DNA from 2 places in the Neobacillus sp. BF23-41 genome. Region 2 is predicted to be linked to the other one. Evidence: riboswitches for the same ligand, from Rfam matches in the RefSeq annotation. Region 2 holds a riboswitch; the other holds the start of a gene.

Region 1 (7,409 bases), on a different contig from region 2:
GCAAACCTGCATTTGGATAACAGCTGACGGCTGTCGATGCTAGATTTGCTAATGAGCGGACATGGTCCTGCATGAATTCTGGCCCTGTTGCACAGTTAAGTCCAACAGCAATGGGATTCATATGTTCGACGGATATGAAAAACGATTCAATCGACTGCCCAGCGAGTGTAGTACCCATTGGTTCGATTGTCCCCGAAATAAACAACGGCAGTGTTTTGCCGGTTTTTTCAAACGCCCTTTCGATACCAACATAGCCTGCTTTTACATTCAACATATCCTGACTCGTTTCAAGAAGCAGTAAATCGACACCGCCATCAATTAGGCCGATGGCTTGTTCCTCGTATGCGGCTGCAAGTGCATCAAAAGTAGTTCCACCTGTTACACTTAAGGTTTTTGTTGTTGGGCCCATTGAGCCCGCCACATAACGCGGCCACTCATCAGTTGAAACTTTGTAAGCTTCTTTCACAGCAAGAAAGGCAGCTATTTTATTAATTTCATAGGCTTTAAAACCAAGTTCATATTCATCGAGAACCAGGCTTGCCGCCCCAAATGTATTGGTTTCAATGATATCTGCCCCGGCCTCTAAGTATTCACGATGAATATTAGCAATGACGGATGGAGCCGTTAAATTCAAGTGCTCGTTACAGCCTTCATACTGCTCACCGCCAAAATCTTCAGCAGTAAGATTTGCTTCTTGGATCATTGTACCCATTGCCCCGTCCATGACGAGGATTCGTTTTTTGAGTTGTTCAGAAAATGGTGTTTTCGGCATAGTTGTTCCCCCTCAATTCACTGGCACGCTGATGAGTATATAACGCTAATTCAGCAGTTAATTCATAACGTAAAAATGGTGTAATCAAATAAATACCGTTAAATAAATCTAAGGCTGCATCGATTAGTGACTTAGTAATGGCAATTCCTTCTCGGGCAGCTTGAAGCGGTTGATCATTCAGTTGGGCCATCCGCTGGCGGATCGTATCGGCAATCTTAATACCAGGTACTTCATTATGGAGGAACTCAGCGTTCTTGCTGCTAGTTAGTGGCATTAAGCCAATATAGATTGGAGCATCAAGATGCTTTGTATGTTCATAAACTTCGAGTAATTTTTCCTCTGAAAAAACCGGTTGGGAGATAAAGTAATCTGCCCCATAATGAACTTTTTTCTCAAGTCTCTTCACGGCTTTCTCCAGTGAGCGGACATTGGGATTAAAGGCTGCCGCAATGCTAAAGTCTGTCTTTTGCCCCAGATCTTTCCCTGAAAAAGACAATCCTTCATTCAACTGCTTAATCATTTGAATAAGTTCAAAGGAGGACACATCGTAAACAGATGATGCACCTGGAAAATCGCCTACTCTTGCAGGATCACCAGTAATAGCAAGAACATCATTCATCCCAAGTGTATGCAGACCCATTAAATGCGATTGCAAGCCGATAATATTGCGGTCACGGCACGCAATATGAATGAGCGGACGCATTCCTATGTCCTGTTTCACTAAATAGCCCAGCGATTCGTTGGAAATTCGGACGGTTGCTAGTGAATTATCAGCTAAGGTAATCGAATCGATTCCCGCTTCTTTTAAGGCTTTAGCTCCTTGGAAAAACTTTGTTGTATCTAGTTTTCTAGGTGGATCTAATTCAACGATAACCGATGGTCTCTCTTTCACGAGTTCCTGCAGGGGAGTAAACTCCCTTTTTGGCGCAAGCGATTCAACGATTATCTTCTTTGGCTCTAATTTTACTACTTTTTCAGTAATTGGAACACTATTCTTTAGTTCAGAAGCATAGGCTTTGATATGTTCAGGTGTGGTACCACAGCAGCCCCCAAGCAACCGAACCCCTTGATTTCGGAACGCTTTAGCTGAGTTCCGAAAATAATCTGGATCTCCTTCATAATGAAACTTTCCGTCTGTATAAGTTGGAAGGCTGGCATTTGGATAGGCAGAAAGATAGGCATGCTTCGGAAGTTCAATCTGTTCAAGTGCTAGGAGCATATGATGGGGGCCTAGTCGGCAATTAAGACCAACGACATCCGCCCCAAGTCCTTCAAGTCTTTTTAAGGCGTCATTTACTGGCGTACGATCCTGTAAAAATCCAGGCTCCTGAAGGGAAACTTGTGCAATAATCGGAATCTTCGTTTCCTTCCTCGCAATGGTTAGAATGGTTTCAAGTTCCTCCAGGTCGTAAAAGGTTTCAAGTAAAATTCCATCCACCCCTTCGAGAAGGAGGCAATAAAGCTGTTCGCGAAAGCTCCGTTTTATTTCTTCTATTGTAATAGAGTTCGTTTTAATCCCGCGGTTTCCACCCATTGTTCCAAGCACATAAGCGTTATTTTGAGCTGCCTGTTTGGCGTGACGGACTGCGGCACTATTAATCTCTTTAACTGAATCTTCTAATCCATAGCGCTGCAATTTTAAATAGTTAGCAGCATAGGAATTGGTTTGGATGACATCGGCTCCGGCGTCAATGTATGCCTGATGGATATTTTGGATTTGTTCCGGCTGAGATAAATTCAACTCCTCAGAGCATGAATCGACTCCGTAGGAATAAAGCAGTGTACCCATCGCTCCATCCGCTATTAAAATTTGATTTTTTAATTTTTCTAAAAGACTCATGATGTTTCTCCTCGTTGAAATACCAACTGACTTTGTTCAACCTGCTTAAATGCTTGTGAAAAATCCTTCATTAAATCATCAGGATTTTCAAGTCCGACCGATAAGCGAACCAGACTATTTGTAATCCCGCGCTTCTCCCGCGCTTCTTGAGGCATTGCTGCATGGGACATTTTTGCTGGATAGGAAAGAATCGATTCTACCGCTCCGAGACTGACAGCAAATACAGGAATTTTTACATTGGCAAGAAAGGTGCGAAGTGCATCTTCATTAGCCAATTCAAACGATAAGACCGCTCCTGGACCAGCTGCTTGCGCTTTCTGAATTTGATATTGTGGGTGATTTTCCAACCCTGGGTAATGAACCTTTTCAACAAGCGGATGCGCATCTAAAAATTCCGCTAGTTTAATAGCCGATTTTTGTGATTGTTCCAGTCGGACGTGCAGCGTTTTGATCCCTCTTAATACGAGCCATGCATCTTGAACACCCAAAATCGCCCCAAACCCATTTTGCAAGAAACCTAATCTTTTCGCCAAGTTTTCGTCTTTGACGACAGCAAGTCCGGCAACGACATCACTATGGCCCGATAAAAATTTCGTCGCGCTATGGAGCACGACATCGGCACCTAACTCCAATGGCCTTTGGTGGGAAGGGGTAAGGAAGGTGTTATCGACAAATGTTAACGCACCCGTTTCCTTAGCTAAATTGCTAATCGCCTTAATGTCCGTCACTTTCATTAATGGATTCGATGGTGTTTCCACATAGAACGCTTTTGTATTTGCCTGAATGGCTTGTTTTACTTCATTTAAATTCGTCATATCGACGAAGGTATGTTCAATTCCGAGCCGCGTGAGAACCTCTGTGACCATCCGAAATGTACCGCCGTAGACATCTTCCGTAATGACAATATGATCACCTGCAGATAGCAGGAGAAATGCCGTCGAAATGGCGGCCATACCAGATGAGAAGGCAAAGCCTTTTAACCCGCCTTCAAGTTCAGCAATGACATCTTCAAGTGCTTCCCTTGTCGGATTTAAACTGCGGCCATAATCGTACTTGCCAAATTGATCGAAATCAGATTGGTGAAAGGTCGATGCATGCTGTATGGGTACACTAACCGCTCCTGTTGTAGGATCAATTTTGTGCTTATTATGAAGGAGCCTGGTTTCAAATGTGTATTCTTCGTGTGCCATTATGCAATCACTCCTTCTTGAACACGGGCAAAAGCATTTTCCAAATCTTCAATGATGTCTTGTGAATCCTCAAGTCCAACGGAGAAACGCAATAAACGATTGCAAACGCCTGCTTGAATGCGAATCTCTTCTGGGATATCCATATGTGTTTGCGTTGCTGGATAAGTAATGAAGCTTTCTGTTCCACCTAAGCTTTCTGCAAAACTGATTAAATTTAAATTCTGTAAAAATGGATTCACCCATGCTTCGTCCTTAATTCTAAAGGAAACCATTCCGCCGCGTCCTGGGTAGAGAACATCTGTGACAGCATCATGCTGGGATAGAAATTCGACAATATTCTTTGCATTTTTTTCATGTCGTTCCATTCGTAGTGATAAAGTTTTCATACCACGCATTAATAACCAGGAATCGAATGGGCTCAGCACTGCTCCAGCACCATTATGATGGAATGCCAATGCTTCACAAAGCTCTTTTCCTTTAGCGACAATAAGTCCGGCTAGAACATCATTATGGCCACCTAAGTATTTCGTCGCACTATGGATAACAATATCAGCACCAAGTATTATCGGCTGTTGTAACAGTGGAGTATAGAAAGTGTTATCCACAATTAGCAATAGTCCATGTTCCTTGGCAATCTTTGAAACAGCGGCAATATCGGATTCCTGCATAAGCGGATTGGTTGGTGTCTCAAGGAAGATGGCCTTTGTTTGCGGCGTAATTTTCTTTTCAATCTCTTCCGGACAACAGGTATTAACATATTGACTTTTCAAGCCCCATTTTTGATAGCCTTTTTCTAATAAACGGTAGGTACCGCCGTATAAATCCTCACTTACCAGCCATTCATCACCAGATTGAAATAAAGCAAGTATGGTTAGAATTGCTGCCATACCAGAGCTGCAGGCAAATCCTTGATCACCGCACTCTAAATCAGCAATTGTTTTTTCTAAGAGCTGGCGCGTAGGATTCCCTGTTCGGGTATAGTCAAACCCAGTTGATTGGCCAATTCCCTCATGGCGGAATGCCGTTGAGAAGTATACAGGCGGATTTACGGTGCCAGTTGCTGTTTCACTACGATTTCCAATTTGGGCAAGTTTCGTATCAATTTTGTACATAATGCACTCTCCTTGTTTTATAAAAATAAAAAAAGCCTTCTATAAGAAGAAGACTTTTGTCAGATTACACATTTGTCATTCTTCTTATCTCGCAAATTAGAGAATAATTTGCAGGACTTAGCACCTTTTCAATAGCGAGCCATTGATGGTTGCTGAGGTGTCTTCGGGCCATTCCCTCAACCTCTCTTGATAAGAAAGTAATATTTAGATTATTTATAAAATTTACTACAATTCCATGGGAGTGTCAATTACTTTTTATAAAACCTTATTATAATGAGGAAATTAGAGTTAAATATCCGATCATTAAAATATAATCATTCTTTATGAAAAATAGTTGACACTGATAGTATGAGGATATATTATAAATTTATCACATGTTCGTAATAAAGAACTTATATAGAGTATTATATAGGTAATAAGTTATAAAACTAATTAGATTCAGACCATTTTATTAAAATAATACTATAAATAGGGGACTTTAAATTCGATTGAATTTCCTTATAGTTAAGTACGGGCTCGGTGTTCTTTTTAGTGAACTGATAAAAGAATCTTAAAATAATAGATAATAATAATTTGTAGCCAGGCAGGAGGAAAAGATGAGCGCGATAGCCGGAATTTATCATTTAAATGATGAACCTATCAATCTAGAGCACGGAAATCGAATAATGAAAGAATTAGAAAAATATCCGGCTGATGATATTCAAACCTGTCATAGTGACAAAGTCTTCCTTGGCTGCCATGCTCAATGGATTACACCTGAGTCAGTAGGTGAAAAACTTCCATACTATGATCATGAACGAAAGTTAGCGATTACTGCTGATGCTATTATTGATAATCGAGACGAATTATTTGAGAGATTACAAGTTGATAAAAGGAAAAGAAAAGATATTACTGATAGTGAACTAATCTTACTTTCTTATCATAAATGGGGAGAAGAGTCTCCGAAATATTTAGTAGGTGATTTTGCCTTTATGATTTGGGATGAGAGGAAACGAAAACTTTTTGGGGCGAGGGATTTCTCTGGAGTTCGAACCCTATACTTTCTACGCAATCGACAAAAATTTGCATTTTGTACTGTCATACACCCTTTATTTTCTTTACCTTATATTGAAAAGGTAATGAACGAACAATGGCTCGCACAATTTCTGGCCATATCGGGACCTGTAGGTGAAGTAGATACATCTCTTACTCCATATAAAGATATAGAACAATTACCTCCCTCACATTGCATAACGATAGTTGGAGATAAGATAAATATTACAAGATATTGTAAATTAACATTGAGTGAACCACTAAAACTAAAGTCAAACGGAGAGTATGTAGAAGCTTTTCAAGAGGTATTTCAAAAAGCTGTAAAATCATGTTTGCGAACTTACCTTGGGGTTGGATCACAATTGAGCGGAGGGTTAGATTCTGGTTCAGTTGTTAGCTTTGCTAAAAAAACTTTAGGAACGGAAAAACCATTACATACTTTCAGTTATATCCCAGCCAAGGATTTTATAGATTATACACATAAGTATTTAATGCCTGATGAAAGACCATTAATTCAGTCAACCGTAAATTACGTAGGTGGAATCAAGGATCACTATTTAGATTTTGAAGGCAAAAATTCTTATTCTGATATCGATGACTTTATAGATATTTTAGAGATGCCATACAAATTCTTTCATAATTCATTTTGGAGAAAAGGAATGTATGAGAAGGCCCAAGAGGAAGGGATAGGAGTATTGTTAATTGGTGGGAGAGGTAACTTAAGCATATCTTGGGGACCTGCCTTAGAATATTACGCTATCCTTTTAAAGAAAATGAAGTGGATTCGTCTTATCCATGAGCTAAACCAATATAGTAAAAAAACGGGAGGACCAAGGTTAAGTAGGCTTCCTGAGTTAACCAGAATAGCGTTTCCGTTTATTGATCGAGTCTTTCCAGAAGAGACAATATATACAGAACCCCAAATAATAAACAAAGAGTTTGCTATCCGGACGAACGTTTATAACAAACTTAAAGACTATGGTATTGATCAAACAGGGTGGTTCTCCACAAAAAATGTGTACGAACAAAGAGTTAGACACTTTGAAGATGTTTTTCATTGGAATTCGACTAATACACTCTCTGCTAAATTATCTTTACGTTATGCAGTACAGGAACGGGATCCCACTAATGATTTAAGAGTAGTCCGTTTTTGTTTATCAGTACCAGAGGAACAATTTGTTCAGAATGGTTTAGATCGAGCTCTTGTCAGGAATTCCACAGAGAATTATTTACCTGATAATGTTAGGCTAAATCAAAGTATACGAGGTGTACAGGGGGCAGATTGGGTTCATCGGATGGTTCCATACTGGGACAACTTTAAAGATGAGCTTCGACAACTTAGTACAGATAAAAGAATTATAGAATACTTAAATAGCGAAGTGATAAAGACAGCTATGTTAAAAGTTGAAGAAGGAGCTCGGCCAGAATTTGCTACTGATTATAATTATAGAATTTCGATGCAT
Region 2 (7,409 bases):
TGGAAAAAACGGTTCCACCGCTTTGGCAATTTCCTCAGCACTGTGCGACTCTACCCATTGTTGAGCTTTGTAAATTGCTCGTGTGAACTTTTCAATCGTTCCTTTATTTTCTTTCATATAGCTTTCCTTGGACATAAACGTAGTATAGGGTACGTGGCCAGATTCTTTACCGAAGGAAGCAACAATATGACCTTTTCCTTCTTTTTCAAAAATACTTGCCGTTGGCTCAAATAATTGCACAAATTCGCCCGTTCCAGAAGCAAATGCATTGGCGATATTGGCGAAATCAATATTCTGGATTAAGTTCAAATCCTTTTGTGGATCAATTCCATGCTTCTTTAAAACAAATTCACCAACCATCTGTGGCATGCCGCCTTTACGTTGGCCTAAGAAGGTTTTTCCTTTTAGGAGATCCCATGAAAAATTATCAATCTTTTCTCTAGCAACGAGGAAAGTACCATCAGTCTGGGTTAATTGTGCAAAATTGATGACGGGGTCGTTTGCTCCTTGGGCATAAACGTAAATCGATGTTTCTGAACCAACTAGGGCAACGTCGGCCCCCCCAGAAATCAGAGTAGTCATGGTTTTGTCTCCGCCGGGTGTTGTTGTTAGTGTGACGTCTAAACCTTCAGCTTTGAAAAATCCTTTGGCTAGGGCAACATACTGCGGGGCATAGAAAATCGAACGGGTAACTTCAGCGATTCGAACTTTCTCAAGTTTCTTTGTTTCATTTTTTGTGGAGCTATTACAAGCGACAAGTGAAAACATAAGTATAGTGATGAGCAGAAAGGAGAAACTGAATTTTAACGATTTTTTCATGAAGCGAGCCTCCTTAGTTATCATAAAAAATCTGGGCTAATTGCCTAAGATATCGTATGAGGAGGAGAAAAATGTGTGAATGCCTAGAGAGAATAAATTTTATAAAAAAAGGGAAGTTTTGCTGATGAGCCAATACAATGATGGAAAGATTGTTGATATCACGCGCTTTCCTTCTCCAAATCCCAATATTGAATTAAAAGTAATCACTTACCTTTCCAATGGATTACGAGTGAAAGGAATGCTTGCGGAACCGATTGGGGAAGGTGAGTATGATGGATTCCTTTATTTACGCGGCGGCATTAAAAATGTTGGTAAAGTTCGACCAGCAAGGATTGCCCAGTTCGCAGCGGAGGGCTTTGTTGTTTTTGCGCCTTATTATCGTGGAAATCAAGGTGGGGAAGGCAATGAGGATTTTGCCGGGGACGACAGGGAAGACGCCTTTTCCGCCTTTTTGCTGTTAAAATCTATGCCCAGAGTACGTGATATACATATATTTGGGTTCTCGCGGGGTGGAGTAATGGCGCTTTTGACAGGAATTGAGTTCCCTGAGACCGCGTCTGTTGTCAGCTGGGGCGGGGTCAGTGATATGTCCCTCACCTATTTGGAACGTAAAGATTTACGGAGAATGATGAAGAGAGTCATTGGAGGAACCCCTCAGAAATTTCCGGAACGGTATCAAGACAGGACCCCTCTTTATCAAATAGAAAAGATGACAGCCCCTGTCCTGATTATCCATGGTGTTAAAGACGGAAATGTTTCGGTGGAGCATGCGTATCGTCTTGAAAGAAGGCTGAGGTTAGTAGAAAAACCAGTCGATGCATGGTATTTTAACGAATTTACACATTACTTCCCACCAGCAGTAAATAGAAAAGTCGTGAATGATTTAACGAAGTGGATGAAAAGTCATCGCAAAAGATGATAATATATAGGTATTACAAGTAGAGGAGCGGATGTTTATGGGTATGCCTCTTGAGTTAAATACGATGATAGTAACTAAAGGTAGAGAGAAACGAGTGGAAGAAAACGTCTTTTTGCTAGAAAAAGAAGGGTACAGACTTTATCCAATTGAGATTCCGATTGATGTAAGAAAAACAATCGATAGTGATTCAAGTGGTACCGCATTGATAAAAAAAGTTGAATTGCAAAAGAACAGCACGACCATAACCTATCAATTAATTTCATTAAATTCGACTAACTGATTATGTAAGAAAGCCCATATCGAATCGATATGGGCTTTCTTACATTATGCTATTGGACCGCCTTTTTCTTCAATATCACGTGAAACATTAGTGAATTTTTTAAAGTTTTCGCGGAACTTTGCAGCTAATTCTATTGCTTTCTTTTCATATACTTGCGAATCGGACCAAGTTTTAATCGGCTGCAGGACTTCGTCTGGTACACCTGCAATATGGAGCGGGATATTTAATCCAAAGATCTCGTCCTTGACAGTCTCTACATGGTTTAATTCTCCCTCAAGAGCGGCTTCAACCATAGCGCGCGTGTAGGAAAGTTTCATTCGATTACCGACCCCATATTCGCCGCCGGTCCAGCCAGTATTGACTAGAAAAACATTGGCATTGTGCTCAAGTATTTTTTCACCGAGCATTTCTGCGTAACGAGTCGCAGGCAGCGGCAGGAATGGAGCACCAAAGCAAGTGGAGAAGGTAGCTTGTGGTGAAGTTATTCCACGCTCTGTTCCGGCTAGTTTTGAGGTGTAGCCACTTAAAAAGTGATACATTGCTTGTTCCTTTGTTAATTTTGAAATTGGAGGCAATACTCCGAATGCATCAGCGGTTAAAAAGACAATCGTATTTGGGTGGCCAGCGATACTTGGTTGAACAATATTATCAATTGCGTCAATCGGATAAGCGGCACGTGTATTTTCGGTCAACGTTCCATCTTCATAATCAGGGATTCTTGATTCCTGGTTCAATGTTACGTTTTCTAGGACAGTTCCAAAGCGGATGGCATCAAAAATTTGCGGCTCCTTTTCACGAGAAAGATTGATACATTTTGCGTAGCAGCCCCCCTCGATATTAAAGACACCATTGGAGGACCAACCGTGCTCATCATCCCCAATTAATCGACGATTGGAATCGGCTGATAAGGTTGTTTTGCCAGTTCCAGACAAGCCAAAGAATAAAGCAACATCGCCTTCAATCCCAACATTTGCAGAACAATGCATGGAAAAAATATTGTTTTCAGGCAGTAAATAATTCATTACAGAAAAAATCGACTTTTTCATTTCACCTGCGTATTCTGTACCACCTATTAAAACAATTCTTTTTTCAAAAGAAATCATAATAAAAGCTTCCGAGTTGGTGCCATCGATAGCCGGATCTGCCTTGAAATTAGGTGCAGAAATAACGGTAAATCCAGCATCATGGGCAAGAAGTTCATCATCAGACGGGCGAATAAATAACTGGTGTACAAATAAATTTTGCCAAGCTAATTCATTTACCACTTGGATGGATAAACGTGATTTTTTATCAGCACCCGCAAATCCTTTAAAAACAAAGATCTCATTTTTCTGTTGTAAATAATTAATGACCTTTTGATAAAGCTTTGTAAAAACCGGTTCTGAAATTGGTTGATTGGTCGTGCCCCATTCAATTTTGTCTTTAGTTGAATCTTCTAAAACAATGAATTTATCCTGTGGAGACCGGCCAGTATATTTTCCAGTAACGACACTAATAGCTCCCGTAGAAGTTAGTGCTCCTTCATGTCGGGTTAAGACTTTCTCAACTAATTGAGGAACAGATAATTGCACATGAACATGACTTTCATTTAACAATTGATTTAATTCATTAGGAGTATCAACAGAATTCATTTAATGAGACCTTCCTTTATTTTAGTTTTTATGTTGTTAATAATATAAAAAGTATAACACATTAGCCGAATTGATGTATCCTATTTAACTAAATTTATATATTATAAAACTTTAATTGAAGATATAAAAAATATTTATAAATAGAGACTAACTTACTTCGTATTATTCCCATTTTGTTGTGAAAGACATTTCTTAAAAAATTCATTGACATTGTTGGGCAGTGTGATATTATTCTAATTTGAACGGATACTCTCTTATCCTGAGCTGGTGGAGGGACAGGCCCAATGAAACCCAGCAACCTGCAGTATGAAAAGATTGACCACTTAAAAGGTCCTTTTCAGGATGCGAAGGTGCTAATCTGACGCAAGGCTTTGACCTTGAACGATAAGAGCGAAAGGCCCGGAACAACCTTTCCTCTCTGGTAAGGTTTTTTGTTTTGTATAAGTCCTTTATGAAAAGAGTCTCTAATAAAAATCCTTTGTTTATTACATACTAAGGGAATGAGTACCGTATCAAATTCTCGATGTTTAAGGAAGTATTCCTGTAACCTTCCTAAAACCTCGATTATCTCATATTATAGGAGGAATTCAGATGTCAACAAAACGTCGTTTGTTCACTTCTGAATCAGTTACTGAGGGTCATCCTGATAAGATCTGTGACCAAATTTCTGATTCCATTTTAGATGCTATTTTAGCAAGGGATGCTAATGCCCGTGTTGCGGCTGAAACTTCAGTAACAACAGGACTAGTGCTAGTAGCAGGAGAAATCACCACATCTACCTACGTGGATATTCCAAAAATTGTTCGTGAAACGATTAAAAACATCGGCTACAATCGCGCGAAATTCGGTTTTGACTCAGAAACCTGTGCTGTTTTAACATCTATTGATGAACAGTCTCCAGATATCGCGATGGGTGTTGACCAAGCTTTGGAAGCGCGTGAAGGTCAAATGTCCGATGAACAAATCGAAGCAATTGGTGCAGGGGACCAAGGTTTAATGTTTGGTTTTGCTTGTAATGAAACTAAAGAGCTTATGCCTCTTCCCATTTCACTAGCGCACAAACTTGCTCGCCGTTTAACAGAAGTACGTAAAGATAAGGTTCTTGATTACTTACGTCCAGACGGAAAAACACAAGTAACGGTTGAATATGATGAGAACGATAAACCAGTACGCATTGATACGATTGTTATTTCCACTCAACACAATCCTGAAGTTGAGTTAGAGCAAATTCAACGTAACTTGAAGGAATATGTTATTAATCCGGTAGTTCCAAAAGAATTAATCGATGAAAAGACAAAATACTTTATTAATCCAACCGGCCGTTTCGTTATTGGCGGACCACAAGGGGATGCTGGCTTAACAGGCCGGAAAATCATCGTAGATACGTATGGTGGATATGCTCGCCATGGCGGTGGTGCCTTCTCTGGTAAGGATCCTACAAAAGTGGACCGATCAGCTGCCTACGCAGCACGTTATGTTGCTAAAAACATCGTGGCTGCTGGCCTTGCTGATAAGGTAGAAGTTCAACTTGCTTACGCTATTGGTGTAGCAAGACCTGTTTCGATTGCTGTTGATACGTTTGGTACAGGTAAAGTAAGCGAAGAGGTGTTAGTTGACCTTGTAAGTGAAAACTTTGACCTTCGCCCTGCAGGTATCATTAACATGTTGGATCTTCGTCGTCCAATTTACCAACAAACAGCAGCTTACGGTCACTTTGGCCGTACTGATGTGGATCTTCCTTGGGAGCGCACAGATAAAGTAGAAACATTACGCCAACAAGCAAATCTATAAAACGTTATGGGGGTTACATTCTACATGTAGCCCCCGTTTTTATTTCTCCGTCTATTTACCTGTATAGTAATTCAATTAGTGAATAAAATGTAATGTTTAAGCAGGTCAAAAGAAGTGAAAAATGATGATATTAAATTTGCCTATTGTTCACAGTGCAATTTTTATATAAAAAGTGGTAGTATTAGAGAGTATGTTTTTCTGTCTAGCTCCAGCGCAAGGCGTTTGGGATTTGGAGCAATACGTCCTTTTAAAGGATATTTAGAATGAGGTGAAGTACATAATGTGTGGTTTTATCGGTTGTGTACACGACAAAACACAAAACTATAGTGATGAGCAAAAACAACAATTTAAAAATATGAACGATATTATAACTCATCGCGGGCCGGATGATGATGGTTTTTATTATGATGATCATATCCAATTTGGTTTCCGCCGTTTAAGTATCATTGATATTGAGAGTGGTCATCAACCGCTTACGTATGAAAATGAACGGTACTGGATTATCTTTAATGGTGAAGTTTATAACTATGTTGAACTGCGCGAGGAACTATTGAGTGAAGGATTAACCTTTTCAACAAGCTCCGATACCGAGGTTATTATTGCACTCTACAGCCATTTGAAGGAAAAAGCCGTCGAAAAACTACGCGGAATGTTCTCCTTTGTCATATGGGATAAACAAGAACAAACTCTTTATGGCGCACGTGATCCGTTCGGGATTAAACCGTTTTTTTATTTTGAAGATGGTGAAAGAACATTTTTTGCCTCTGAGAAAAAGAGTATTCTCTTGGGTCTCGAAAATGATGTTCTTAATTATGATTCCTTGCAGCATTATTTGACCTACCAATTTGTTCCTGAACCAACCACCATGTCAGATGGTATTAAGAAATTAGAGCCAGGTCATTTTTTTACCAAAAAGATTGGCTCACCAATGGAAATCAAAAGATATTGGAAAGCACACTTTAAACCAGTTCACAAATCAGAACCTGATTTTATCAAGGAAATTAAAGATGTCCTGTTCGATTCTGTAAAAATGCACATGCGCAGTGATGTTCCAGTAGGCTCATTCCTTTCTGGCGGGATTGATTCTTCGATTATTGCATCGATTGCAAAAGAATATCATCCTGCGATTAAAACCTTTTCGGTAGGTTTTGAGCATAATGGATTCAGTGAAATTGATGTCGCAAAAGAGACAGCTGAGAAGCTTGGTGTCGAAAATATCAGCTATGTGATTTCACCGCAGGAATATATGAATGAAATTCCAAAAATCATGTGGCATATGGATGATCCGCTGGCAGACCCTGCTTGTGTCCCGCTTTATTTTGTTGCCCGTGAAGCGAGAAAACACGTAACCGTTGTTCTTTCAGGTGAAGGTGCGGATGAATTATTTGGCGGCTACAATATTTATCACGAGCCGCAATCCTTAGAGGTGTTTAATAAAATTCCGAAAGCAGGAAAAGTGCTTTTAAAAGGGATCGCGGGTATGATGCCTGAGGGAATGAGAGGAAAAAGCTTTATCGAACGCGGTGTAACGCCAATGGAAGAACGTTACATTGGTAATGCGAAAATGTTTACCGAAGAAGAAAAGCGCGAACTACTAAATGTCTATCGTGAAGGATTAGACTATACAGATATAACGAAGCCGCTTTACGCCGAATCTCGTGGTTATGATCCTGTTGACCGGATGCAGTATATTGATATCCATACCTGGATGCGCGGCGATATTTTGCTGAAGGCCGATAAAATGACGATGGCTCATTCCTTAGAACTTCGTGTGCCATTCCTTGATAAAGCGGTCTTCGAAGTGGCATCAAAAATTCCGACTAGCCTGAAAACAGTGCATGGAACGACGAAGTATATCTTACGTAAAGCAGCCGAAGGTGTTGTACCTGCCCATGTACTTGATCGGAAGAAACTTGGGTTCCCTGTACCAATCCGTCATTGGTTAAAGGATGAAATGAACGAATGGGCG

Evidence for each region. Region 2 has a riboswitch for S-adenosylmethionine ahead of metK (methionine adenosyltransferase). Riboswitches for the same ligand answer to the same signal wherever they lie in the genome.
Region 1: another riboswitch for S-adenosylmethionine. It lies ahead of AB7942_RS08540 (methionine biosynthesis PLP-dependent protein); the one in region 2 lies ahead of metK (methionine adenosyltransferase).

What each region holds. Positions count from the first base shown of each region.
Region 1 is NZ_JBGBPR010000004.1:103,290-110,698, reverse strand. Features, by position in the region: gene metH (methionine synthase) at 1-772, opposite strand, end outside; gene AB7942_RS08550 (bifunctional homocysteine S-methyltransferase/methylenetetrahydrofolate reductase) at 750-2,612, opposite strand; gene metC (cystathionine beta-lyase) at 2,609-3,802, opposite strand; gene AB7942_RS08540 (methionine biosynthesis PLP-dependent protein) at 3,802-4,914, opposite strand; SAM riboswitch class I at 4,996-5,110, opposite strand; gene AB7942_RS08535 (lasso peptide isopeptide bond-forming cyclase) at 5,511-7,409, shown strand, end outside.
Region 2 is NZ_JBGBPR010000006.1:201,808-209,216, reverse strand. Features, by position in the region: gene AB7942_RS12475 (ABC transporter substrate-binding protein) at 1-768, opposite strand, end outside; gene AB7942_RS12470 (alpha/beta hydrolase family protein) at 944-1,738, shown strand; gene AB7942_RS12465 (DUF2584 domain-containing protein) at 1,776-2,018, shown strand; gene pckA (phosphoenolpyruvate carboxykinase (ATP)) at 2,063-3,649, opposite strand; SAM riboswitch class I at 3,901-4,040, shown strand; gene metK (methionine adenosyltransferase) at 4,241-5,440, shown strand; gene asnB (asparagine synthase (glutamine-hydrolyzing)) at 5,721-7,409, shown strand, end outside.